3 regions of the Mesorhizobium sp. M0800 genome follow, and region 1 is predicted to be linked to each of the others. Evidence: predicted binding sites of a transcription regulator. Region 1 holds the regulator's gene; each other region holds the start of a gene.

Region 1 (4,152 bases):
CAAGAACACCGGATCGTAGCCGAAGCCGAGCTCGCCGCGCGGCGGCCATACCAGCGTGCCCTCGACCTCACCGCGAAAATATTCCGCCTGGCCATCGGGGAAGGCCAGGCAGATGACCGCGACAAAGCGGCTCTTGCGCTGGGCAGGCGTGATCGCGCCAACTTCCTGCAAGGCCATTTCCGTGCGCTGCATGGCCATGCCGAAGTCGCGGGAGCCGTCCGGCGTCTCGGCCCAGTTGGCGGTGTAGACGCCGGGTGCGCCGTCGAGCGCATCGACACACAGGCCGGAATCGTCCGACAGCGCCGGCAATCCAGTGGCCTTGGCGGCGGCCAAGGCTTTTATGAGGGCGTTCTGCTCGAAAGTGGTGCCGGTCTCGTCCGGCTCCGGCACGCCGTATTCCTTTGCGGACTTCGCTTCTATGCCGAATGGCGCCATCAGATCGGCGAATTCCCGCAATTTACCGGCGTTATGGCTGGCGACGACGATCTTATGCCCGTCAAGCGAATGAACAGTTGGCGAATGCATCAGATGCCCCAGATTCTTGGCTCGGCGAATTCGATCGAATTGCCCGACGGGTCGCGAATATAGATCGAGCGGCCGCCCTGCGGCCATTCGAACTCGCTTTCGATGGCGATTTTCTTCGCCTCAAGATGCGCTTTCCAGCGTGGGATTTCATCCGCGCTTGCGGCGAAGCAAAGATGGCCCTGGCCGACCGCGCCATGCGGCGGTACTTTGAGCTTGGCGTCGGCCGGCGGCGGCACTTTGGTCGCCTCGGCATTGAACATAAGCAGTACGCTGTCGCCGCAGCGGAAGAAGAGATGCCTGCCATCGACCTTGCCGAGCAGATCGAGCCCGAGCACGCCCGAATAGAACCGTTCCGCGGCAGCAAGGTCCGTCACGTAGAGTGCTGATTCCAGGATTGCAGAAGGAGTCACAGGATCGCCAATCTCATCAATATTGACCGCAGCTAAGCCACCGCCATTTGCTGCAAGCTGACCAGGCGCTGAATACCTTTCTTGGCGAGCCCCATCAGCGCCGCGAACTGCTCTTCCGAGAACGGCTCGCCCTCGGCCGTGCCTTGGATCTCGACGATGCCGCCCTTGCCGGTCATGACGAAATTGGCGTCGGTGCCGGCCGAGGAATCCTCGATATAGTCGAGGTCGATGACCGGCTGGCCATCATGGATGCCGCAGGAGATCGCCGCAACGTGATCCTTCAGCACCTTGCCCAGGCTCGCCATCTGGCGGGCTTCCATCCAGCGCAGGCAGTCGTAGAGCGCCACCCAGCCGCCGGTGATCGAAGCGGTGCGCGTGCCGCCGTCGGCCTGGATCACGTCGCAGTCGACGGTGATCTGCTGCTCGCCGAGCGCCTGCAGATCGACCACGGCGCGCAGGGAGCGGCCGATCAGCCGCTGGATTTCCAGCGTGCGGCCGCCTTGTTTGCCGGCCGAAGCCTCGCGGCGCATGCGCTCGCCGGTCGAACGCGGCAGCATGCCGTATTCCGCCGTCACCCAGCCCTTGCCGGAGTTGCGCATCCAGCCCGGCACCTTTTCCTCCAGGCTGGCCGTACACAGCACATGCGTGTCGCCGAACTTCACCAGGCACGAGCCTTCCGCATGCTTGGAGACGCCGCGCTCGAAGGAGATGGGGCGCATTTCGTCGAATTGGCGTTTGGAAGGGCGCATTCAGGCTTCTTTCTTTCTTCGGAATCTTGGCCGGGGAATCTTGGCCGGCTTGTAGCCGCACGGGGCGTGAGGCGCAAAGGAAAATGGACCGGTTGCGCCGACACCGCGGAAGTCTATATCTTCGGGGCGGAGGTTTTTGGCTCGAAATGACAAAGGCAGTCGATCCCGGTTTGCAGTCGCACGTGCTCCCGTCGCACGCGCTGCAATCGCCCGCGCTTCAATCGCTCGACATGCGTTCGCGCGACATCTTCCGGCGCATCGTCGATTCCTATTTGAGGGATGGCGAGCCGGTCGGTTCGCGCAGCCTGTCGCGCATCCTGCCGTCGTCGCTGTCGCCGGCCACCATCCGCAACGTGATGAGCGACCTTGAGCATCTCGGCCTGATCTATGCGCCGCACATTTCGGCTGGCCGGCTGCCGACCCAGGCAGGCCTGCGCTTCTTCGTCGATGCTTTCATGGAACTTGGTGACCTCTCCGACGAGGAGCGCCGCACCATCGAGGCCCAGGTGCGCGCCTCCGGCTCGGGCGCGACGCTGGAGCATATGCTGACCGAGGCCAGCCAGATGCTGTCCGGCATGTCGCGCGGCGCCGGCCTCGTGCTCGCCGCCAAGAATGAGGTGGCGCTTAAGCACATCGAATTCATCCAGCTCGAGCCGACCAAGGCGCTGGCCGTGCTGGTCTCGCAGAACGGCGACGTCGAAAATCGCGTCATCGATCTGCCCCCCGGCATCACCATCTCGCAATTGCACGAAGCCTCCAACTTCCTCAACGCCCATATCCGCGGTCGCACCCTGGCCGAGGCGCGGGTCGAGATCGCCCGCATCAAGGAAGAGACCAGGGCAGCCCTCGACACGCTGTCGCAGGATCTGGTCGAGAAGGGCCTGGCGGTCTGGGCAGGCGCTGAAAGCGGCGTGCCTGGGCGGCTTATCGTGCGCGGCCGCGCCAATCTCCTGGAAAACGTCACTGCCCAGGCCGACATAGAATTGCTGCGGCATCTGTTTGAGGATCTGGAGACGCAGGATGGGCTGATCCAGCTTCTCGACCTCGCCGAGGCAGGCCCAGGCGTGCGCATATTCATCGGTTCGGAAAACAAGCTGTTTTCGCTGTCTGGCTCCTCGCTGGTGGTGGCACCCTATCGCGACAAGGACGCGCGCGTCGTCGGTGCGCTCGGCGTCATCGGGCCGACGCGGCTGAATTATGCGCGCATAGTACCGATGGTCGACTATACCGCGCAGCTGATTTCGCGCATGCTGAGCTAGGAGCCGCCGCGGGCCTGCCGCAAGGAGGAGAAAAGAATGGCGCTGGAATCGTTCAAGGCCCAGATCAGTCTGCTGCTCGAAGAAATGATCAACCAGCCAGAGGATCAGCACGAGGTGCAAGAGCAATTGCGCGAGAAGCTGCAAGAGATGCGGGCGATGGGTTTGCCACTGCCGGCCGATCTGGTCGCGCTGGAAAAGCGCCTCGACGACGACTTTTACGCCTCTGGCAACTGAACGGGTTCGGCTTCAAATCCTCGTGTGCTGGACGGCCGCTTGGAACGATCAATACCTGATGCCGTTTGCCCTGTTCGAGGCGAATCCCGGAGGACGTTGATGATCCGATCTGGCGGCTTTGCGGCCGTTGCCGCTGCCCTCCTTGTTGCGACACCGGCAGCCGCCCAGCAGGCGGACCAGAATGTGCTCAAAGGCGAAGCCGCGTTTGGCGATTGGCACGCCGACAGGCCTGGCGTCCGACGCCTGATTGGACCGCGAGACATGCCGGCAGCCGACCCCGCCCAATCCGCTTCGAACGGCGCCGGCGTGGCGGAACGGCCCGAAAGCGCCAAGCCAGAATTGCCGTCGGGCTTTTCGGCTGAAATGATCGCATCAGGCATCGTCAATCCACGTGTCGTGCGCGTCGCTCCGAATGGCGACCTGTTTGTTGCCAACAGCCATGCCGAACAAATACGCGTCTATCGTCTCGCCGAGGGCAGCGCCAAGCCCATCGAGAAAGCGATCTTCGCCAAGGGGCTCAATTATCCCTACGGCATCGCCTTCTATCCGCCAGGAGACAAACCGCAATGGGTTTATGTCGCGAACAGCGACAGCATCGTCCGCTTCCCCTATCGCGATGGCGACCTGAAGACATCCGGCAAACCAGAAACCATTGTCGCCCAAATCCCGTCGGGTGGTCACACGACCCGCGACATCGCCTTCTCGCAGGACGGCAAAACGCTTTATTTGTCGGTTGGCTCCGCCTCGAACGTCGCCGAGGATATAGGCAAGGAGCCGGATAGCGGCCTCGACGCCTGGGCCAAATCAAAGCCGCTCGGGGCGGTCTGGGGCTCCGAGGACGGCCGTGCCGATGTGCTCGCCTTTGACCCGGATGGGAAAAATCCCCGAACTGTCGCCACCGGCCTGCGCAACTGTACGGGCATGACCGTGCAGCCCGCCACCGGCGCATTGTGGTGCGTCGTCAATGAGCGCGAC
Region 2 (4,152 bases), on a different contig from region 1:
GGACCGCCTCTCATCCTCCGTCCCATCAACGAAAAAAGGGCGACCTCTCGGCCGCCCTTTCCGCATCTAAGGCGGATGGTTGGATTAGAAATCCATGCCGCCACTCAAGCCCGCTTGCGGGCTTGAGCAACTTGAGTCCATGGGCGTGCTTTATGGACTTCTTAGAAGTCCATGCCACCCATGCCGCCCATGCCGCCGCCGCCCATGCCGCCAGGCATGCCGCCGCCAGCCGACTCCTTCTTCGGAGCCTCCGCGATCATGGCTTCGGTGGTGACCAGCAGGCCGGCGACCGAGGCCGCGTCCTGCAGAGCCGTGCGCACAACCTTGACCGGATCGACGATACCCATGGCGATCATGTCGCCATATTCGCCGGTCTGGGCGTTGTAGCCGAAGGTTGCCCCCTTGTTCTCAAGGATCTTGCCGGCAACGATCGATGCTTCCGCACCGGCGTTGGCCGCGATCTGGCGGGCCGGAGCCTGCAGCGCGCGACGCACGATGCTGATGCCCGCGGTCTGGTCGGAGTTGGCGCCGGTTGCCTTGATGCTCAGCGAAGCGCGCAGCAGTGCGACGCCGCCGCCGGGAACGATGCCTTCTTCGACGGCCGCGCGGGTCGCGTTGAGGGCGTCATCGACGCGGTCCTTCTTTTCCTTGACTTCCACTTCGGTCGCACCGCCGACGCGGATGACGGCAACGCCGCCCGCCAGCTTGGCGAGACGTTCCTGCAGCTTCTCCTTGTCGTAGTCCGAGGTGGTCTCCTCGATCTGCTGCTTGATCTGGGCGACGCGGCCCTGGATTTCGGCCTTCTTGCCGGCGCCGTCGACGATGGTGGTGTTCTCCTTGGAGATCGACACCTTCTTGGCGCGGCCGAGCATGTTCAGGCCGACATTCTCGAGCTTGATGCCGAGGTCTTCGGAAATGACCTGGCCACCGGTGAGGATGGCGATGTCTTCCAGCATGGCCTTGCGGCGATCACCGAAGCCCGGCGCCTTGACGGCAGCGATCTTCAGGCCGCCACGCAGCTTGTTGACGACCAGCGTGGCCAGGGCCTCGCCTTCGACATCTTCCGAGATGATGACCAGCGGCTTCGAGGTCTGCACGACGGCCTCGAGGATCGGCAGCATGGCCTGCAGGTTGGAGAGCTTCTTCTCGTGGAGAAGAATGTAGGCGTCTTCCAGATCCGCAACCATCTTCTCGGCGTTGGTGACGAAGTAGGGCGAAAGATAGCCGCGGTCGAACTGCATGCCTTCAACGACTTCAAGCTCGGTCTCGGCGGTCTTTGCTTCCTCGACGGTGATGACGCCCTCATTGCCGACCTTCTGCATCGCTTCCGCGATCATCGAGCCGACCGACACGTCGCCATTGCCGGCGATGGTGCCGACCTGGGCAACCTCTTCCGAGGTCTTGATCTTCTTGGCGTTCTTGATCAGCGTCGCGACGACGTCGGCGACGGCGAGGTCGATGCCGCGCTTGAGGTCCATCGGGTTCATGCCGGCGGCAACCGACTTGTGGCCTTCCTGGACGATCGACTGTGCCAGAACGGTCGCGGTGGTGGTGCCGTCGCCGGCGATGTCGTTGGTCTTCGAAGCAACTTCGCGGACCATCTGCGCGCCCATGTTTTCGAACTTGTCCTCAAGCTCGATTTCCTTGGCGACGGTGACGCCGTCCTTGGTGATGCGCGGTGCGCCGAACGACTTGTCGATGACGACGTTGCGGCCCTTGGGGCCGAGCGTGACCTTCACCGCGTCGGCGAGGATGTTGACGCCGCGCAGCATGCGCTCACGAGCGTCGCGGGAGAATTTTACGTCTTTGGCAGCCATTTTTAGCTCCTGGCAGGGGCTTGGATTGAGCCCGAAGATTTAAACGAGGGTGAGGCCGATATTCAGCCGATGATGCCCATGATGTCGGATTCCTTCATGATCAGAAGGTCTTCGCCATTGAGCTTGACTTCGGTGCCCGACCACTTGCCGAACAGGATGCGGTCACCGGCCTTGACGTCCAGCGGGACGAGCTTGCCGGCTTCGTCGCGGGCGCCGGAACCGACGGCGATGATCTCGCCTTCCTGCGGCTTTTCCTTAGCCGTATCGGGGATGATGATCCCGCCCGCGGTCTTGGATTCGGATTCGACCCGACGAACGACCACGCGGTCATGAAGCGGGCGGAACTTCGACTTTGCCATTTTTTATTCCTCGATGAGAATGGTGAGAACAGTTCCTCCGTCCGGCGGCGCCGGACATGTGGTTAGCACTCATCTTGGGGGAGTGCTAACGTGGCGCTGAAATAGGCTGGCAACTCGCGCGAGTCAAGGCGCCCGGTGAGCATCATCAGGACAATTGCTTCAAATGGATACTTGACTAAGTCAACTAAATCGCTGATCTTGCCGGGAGGAGGATGCCATGACCATTCATGATCACCCAGGCAAGGAGCGGATCGACGCGGTGCGGGCCTTCAACCGCTTCTACACCCGCCAGATCGGGCTGCTCGACGAAGGGCTGCTGAAAAGCACCTTCTCGCTGACCGAGGCGCGGGTGCTCTATGAGCTGGCGCATCGCGATGGCCTGACCGCCACCGACCTTGCGCGCGATCTCGGCCTCGATGCCGGTTATCTCAGCCGGCTGCTGAAGAGGTTCGAGGAGCGTGATCAGGTCGAGCGCGCCACGATCGAGGCGGATGCGCGGCGCTCGTCGATCGCGTTGACCAAGGCCGGGCGGCAGGCCTTCGCGCCGCTGAACCAGGGTTCGCACGACCAGGTCGCGGCTTTGCTCGAACGGCTTTCGGTTGCCGAACAGGACAAGCTGGTCAAGGCCATGCAGACAGTGCAGCGTTTGCTGGGCGGAAGCGCCGAGCCCAAAATTCCCTATATGCTGCGGCCCCTGCAAGTCGGCGACATCGGCTGGATCATTCATCGCCAGGGCCTGCTCTACGCGCAGGAATATGGCTGGGACGAAACCTATGAAGCGCTGGTCGCCGAAATCCTCGGTGCCTTCGTCAAATCCTTCGATCCGAAATGGGAACGCAGCTGGATCGCCGAGCGGGAAGGGGAGGTCGTCGGCTCGGTCTTCGTCGTGCGCCAGTCGGACGCGGTGGCGAAGTTGCGCCTGCTCTATGTCGAGCCGTCGGCGCGCGGCCTCGGCATCGGCAAGCGGCTGGTCGAGGAATGTATCGGCTTCTGCCGCGCCACGGGTTACAGGACACTGACGCTGTGGACCAACGGCGTGCTCGCCGCCGCTCGCCACATCTATGAGGCTGCGGGCTTTAAATTGACCAACGAGGAGCGCCACCATTCCTTCGGCAAGGATCTGGTCGGCCAGAACTGGAATTTGGAGCTGTAGCAGCGCCGCAGAATTTCGAGCATCGGCCTGGGGCGGTCGCTCAGGTCGCAGGCTTAATGTTTTGGTTCAAGCGAAAGAAATTGGTGGGATCATACTTGTTCTTTAGTGCGGCCAACCTCGGATAATTCTCGCCGTAAGCCGCCAGAACCCGATCAGTGCCCTCTTCGCCGAGATTATTCGCATAGACGCCGCCGGTCGAGAACGGTCTCATTGCATCCCACAGGTCGCGCGCCCATCGGATGTGCGTTTCGTCGTCAGACGGATTGTCCCAGATCGATATCGGGAAGCAATCGTAAAGTGCATCTCTGTTGGCGTAGGGCGTTCCGTCCATCGGTACTCGCGAGATGGCGCCGCCAACCTGCTGCAGGACTAGAAGCGATTCGCTGGGTGCTGTCATGTAAGCCGCTACCATGGTATCGATCGCCTGATCTGTGATTTCGCGCATGAACTGCGCCTTCCAGTAGTAGCGCCGCCCGCGCGGAAAGAGGCTGTCCCCGGCCGATTGGATTTGAAGATAGGGGACAGGAGCAATCCGGCGCTCAACTGGCGTGCCATACTCTCTCAGAGGTTGAATGATTTGCTGGCCTTCGTCGAGTGGGCCGATGTAGCACGCCGATATGCTGAAGAAGCGTTCGCCCGAGGGCGCCGTCACAAGTGCTGCATCCAGGCTCAGCTCATCCGGGGCGCCGCTCGAGAACGCACGATAGAACCGCATCGCTTCGCGTGCCTCTTCGTAGCGGTATAGCATCGATCCCGCGATGAGGAGCGGACCCACGGGATGGAGCTTGTATTCGAAGGTGGTGACTATTCCGAAATTGCCGCC
Region 3 (4,152 bases), on a different contig from region 1:
TTCGGTGGTGACGAGCAGGCCGGCGACCGAGGCCGCGTCCTGGAGGGCAGTGCGCACGACCTTGACCGGATCGACGATACCCATGGCGATCATGTCGCCATATTCGCCGGTCTGGGCGTTGTAGCCGTAGGTCGCGCCCTTGTTGTCGAGGATCTTGCCGGCAACGATCGAAGCTTCCGCACCTGCGTTCGAAGCGATCTGACGGGCCGGAGCCTGCAGTGCACGACGAACGATGTTGATGCCGGCAGCCTGGTCGGCATTGACGCCGGTGACCTTGATGTTGGCCGAAGCGCGCAGCAGTGCGACGCCGCCGCCTGCAACGATGCCTTCTTCCACGGCCGCGCGGGTCGCGTTGAGGGCGTCGTCGACGCGGTCCTTCTTTTCCTTGACTTCGACTTCCGTCGCGCCGCCGACGCGGATCACCGCGACGCCGCCCGCGAGCTTCGCCAGACGTTCCTGCAGCTTCTCCTTGTCGTAGTCCGACGTGGTCTCTTCGATCTGCTGCTTGATCTGGGCAACGCGGCCCTGGATCTCGTCCTTCTTGCCGGCGCCGTCGACAATGGTGGTGTTCTCCTTGGAGATCGACACCTTCTTGGCGCGGCCGAGCATGTTGAGGCCGACATTCTCGAGCTTGATGCCGAGGTCTTCCGAAATGACCTGGCCACCGGTGAGGATGGCGATGTCTTCCAGCATGGCCTTGCGGCGATCACCGAAGCCCGGCGCCTTGACGGCGGCGATCTTCAGGCCACCGCGCAGCTTGTTGACGACCAGCGTGGCCAGAGCCTCGCCTTCGACGTCTTCCGAGATGATGAGCAGCGGCTTGGAGGTCTGCACGACGGCTTCGAGAACCGGCAGCATCGCCTGGAGGTTGGACAGCTTCTTCTCGTGCAGGAGGATGTAGACGTCCTCGAGCTCGGCAACCATCTTGTCGGCGTTGGTGACGAAGTAGGGCGAGAGATAGCCGCGGTCGAACTGCATGCCTTCGACGACTTCCAGCTCGGTCTCGGCGGTCTTGGCCTCCTCGACGGTAATGACGCCCTCATTGCCGACCTTCTGCATCGCTTCAGCGATCATCGAGCCGACCGAAGCATCGCCATTGCCGGCGATCGTGCCGACCTGGGCAACTTCCTCGGAGGTCTTGATCTTCTTGGCAGCGTTGCCGAGAGCCGCGACGACGTCGGCGACGGCGAGGTCGATGCCGCGCTTGAGGTCCATCGGGTTCATGCCGGCGGCAACCGACTTGTGGCCTTCCTGGACGATCGACTGTGCCAGAACGGTCGCGGTGGTGGTGCCGTCGCCGGCGATGTCGTTGGTCTTCGAAGCAACTTCGCGGACCATCTGCGCGCCCATGTTTTCGAACTTGTCCTCAAGCTCGATTTCCTTGGCGACGGTGACGCCGTCCTTGGTGATGCGCGGTGCGCCGAACGACTTGTCGATGACGACGTTGCGGCCCTTGGGACCGAGGGTCACCTTCACCGCGTCGGCGAGGATGTTGATGCCGTGAAGCATGCGCTCGCGGGCGTCGCGGGAGAATTTTACGTCTTTGGCAGCCATTTTTTAGCTCCTGGCAGGGGCTTGCGATCAAGCCCGAAATTCAGTTGACGGTGAGGCCGATAATCAGCCGATGATGCCCATAATGTCGGATTCCTTCATGATCAGAAGGTCTTCGCCATTGAGCTTGACTTCGGTGCCCGACCACTTGCCGAACAGGATGCGGTCGCCGGCCTTGACGTCCAGCGGGACCAGCTTGCCGGCTTCGTCGCGAGCGCCGGAGCCGACGGCGATGATCTCGCCTTCCTGCGGCTTTTCCTTCGCCGTATCCGGGATGATGATCCCGCCGGCGGTCTTGGATTCGGATTCGACCCGGCGTACGACCACGCGGTCATGCAGCGGCCGGAAATTCGACTTTGCCATTTTTGGATTTCCTTGGTGCGGATGTTGAACGGTGCTCCGTTGCCGGAGCATGCCTAGCACTCAGCCGAAGCGAGTGCTAACGCGGCAATGAGATAAGCCGCAGGCTCCTGCTAGTCAAGACGGAAGAGCAAAGAGCAAAGAGAAAAGAGAAGACAGCAAAGAGCAGCCAGCAAAGAGCGTGTAAGCATCGAGCCTTTTATGTGAACAATGTCGGGTATCCGACATATATGGGGCGGCTCACCCTTTGTAATTGAGCTTTATTCAGATGGTACGATTGGTGCAACGGGTGTTGCATTTGAACTCATCCAGAGGCTCGCACGGGTCGTGCTGCGTCAGCTTGGTCATGTCGAGCTTCAGAAGGCCATTTTGGCATTGGTTCTGTTGCTCCTATTGCCATTCATGACCAATCCTGCGCGCGTGAGCCGGCCGGCTAGATTCCAACCACGAGAGCGCCGCCGCTGAGACCCGCACCCGCCGCCGCCAGAAGGATTTTCTCTCCTGGCTGGAATGGCTTCATCTGGTTGGCGAGCGAGAGCGACAGCGGGACCGTCGCGGCCGAAGAGTTGCCGTATTCGGCAATCGTCTTGACAATTGCTTGGTCCGCAATGCCGAGGTTTCTTCCGACCGCGCCGAAAATCCGAGTATTGGCCTGATGCGGCACAAACCGGCCGACATTGTGTGGCCGCACTCCCGCAGTGGCTAGCGCGGTTGTCGAGCAATCGGTCATCATCTCGACGGCCTTTGCGAACACTTCGGGCCCGTCGGTCATCGTCATCCGGGTCTGCCCGAGGTCGAGGTCGCCATGGAACGGCGTGTTGCTTCCTCCTGCGGGAATCTGGATCAGCCCGTAGCGCGAGCCGTCCGAAGCCACCGAGGCACCGAGAATGCCCCGATCAGCATCATCGCACTGACCGATCACCAGGGCGCCGGCGGCATCGGCGAACAAGACTGAGCTCGCGCGCTCGGCTGGATTGATGCGGCGGCTGAGGATGTTGGCGGCGATGACCAGCGCTGGTTTGCCATGCAGGCGGGTGAACCCGTCCGCAAACATGAGCGCATAGATGAAGCCGGCGCAGGCGCCGGTCAGATCGACCGCGCCTGCGCGGCCAAGGCCAAGCTTGTGTGCGACCAGCGGCGCGCTTGGCGGCAGAAGATGGTCGGGCGTCGAGGTGGCAAGCAACAGCAGACCGATGTCGTGGCGCGCAATACCGGCGTTCGCCAAAGCCATGTCGCCGGCTTGCGTGGCCAAGCCAGACAGCGTGTCTTCGTCCGTTGCCCAGAAGCGCGAACGGATTCCGGTACGCCTTTCGATCCAGCCCGGCTCGAGGCCGAGATTGCTCTCGATCTCGGCATTGGCCACCTTGCGCCCAGGCACGTGATGGCCAAGTCCGAGAATGCGCGACGACTTGCTCATGGCCTGGACCCGAAGCGTTCCCCGGCCTCCTCGATGGCGTCATAGAGTCGTTCGAGCTCGTCGCCTGCGATGCAATAGGGTGGCAGAAGGTAGAGGACATTGCCGAGCGGGCGCACAAGCAGTCCGCGCTCGAGGAAGAAAGCGCGCAGCTTCGGACCAATCTCGGCGAGATAACCTGCGGAACCGGTTCGCAGGTCGAGCGCCGCGATCGTTCCCGTGGCTCGACAGTCGGCAAAATATGGATTGTCCCGAAAGCGTCTAAGCCCGACGGCCTGCATCACGCTCAAGGCCGTGATCCGCCCGGCCACTGGCTCGTCGCGCCAGATCTCGACATTGGCGAGTGCTGCCGCACAGGCAATCGGATTGGCGGTGTAGGAGCTCGAATGGAAAAACGTCTTCTTCCGGTCCTCGGAATAGTGCGCCCGGAAGATGGCATCGGTGACAAGCGTTACGGCCAGCGGGATGGTGCCGCCGGTCAAGCCTTTGGAGGTGCACAGGATATCTGGAGAAATCGATGCCTGCTCGCAGGCGAACATGGTTCCGGTGCGTCCCCAGCCGGTCATCACCTCGTCGGCGATCAGCAGCGAGCCGGAGGCCTCAGTGATCTTCTTCAATTCGGCCAGAACCGATGCTGGATACATCAGCATGCCGCCGGCGCCCAGCACCAGCGGCTCGACGATCAAGGCTGCGGCTCGTCGATCGCGGGTCACAGCCTCGAAACGATCCAGCGTCTCCTGCTCGTGCCCCGCGGCCGGAAAGGGGATGATGTCGACCTCGAACAGCAAGGGTTCGTAGGCGGCGTTGAACACGCCACGCGCACCGAC

Evidence for each region. The regulator HrcA, encoded in region 1, represses chaperone genes, less so after heat shock. The targets are predictions, from matches to a motif close to GTTAGCACTCNCNNNNNGNGAGTGCTAAC.
Region 2: the regulator HrcA is predicted to act here: its motif matches at 2,238-2,266, upstream of groES (co-chaperone GroES).
Region 3: the regulator HrcA is predicted to act here: its motif matches at 1,967-1,995, upstream of groES (co-chaperone GroES).

What each region holds. Positions count from the first base shown of each region.
Region 1 covers NZ_JAMYOZ010000029.1:51,601-55,752, reverse strand. Annotated here, with positions in the region: gene rdgB (RdgB/HAM1 family non-canonical purine NTP pyrophosphatase) at 1-525, opposite strand, end outside; gene NKI18_RS26330 (VOC family protein) at 525-935, opposite strand; gene rph (ribonuclease PH) at 968-1,684, opposite strand; gene hrcA (heat-inducible transcriptional repressor HrcA) at 1,831-2,943, shown strand; gene NKI18_RS26315 (hypothetical protein) at 2,980-3,177, shown strand; gene NKI18_RS26310 (PQQ-dependent sugar dehydrogenase) at 3,277-4,152, shown strand, end outside.
Region 2 covers NZ_JAMYOZ010000007.1:145,562-149,713, reverse strand. Annotated here, with positions in the region: gene groL (chaperonin GroEL) at 162-1,817, opposite strand; gene groES (co-chaperone GroES) at 1,880-2,176, opposite strand; gene NKI18_RS12010 (bifunctional helix-turn-helix transcriptional regulator/GNAT family N-acetyltransferase) at 2,394-3,329, shown strand; gene NKI18_RS12005 (FAD-binding oxidoreductase) at 3,370-4,152, opposite strand, start outside.
Region 3 covers NZ_JAMYOZ010000019.1:12,216-16,367, reverse strand. Annotated here, with positions in the region: gene groL (chaperonin GroEL) at 1-1,554, opposite strand, end outside; gene groES (co-chaperone GroES) at 1,618-1,914, opposite strand; gene bioZ (3-oxopimeloyl-[acyl-carrier-protein] synthase BioZ) at 2,345-3,328, opposite strand; gene NKI18_RS21065 (adenosylmethionine--8-amino-7-oxononanoate transaminase) at 3,325-4,152, opposite strand, start outside.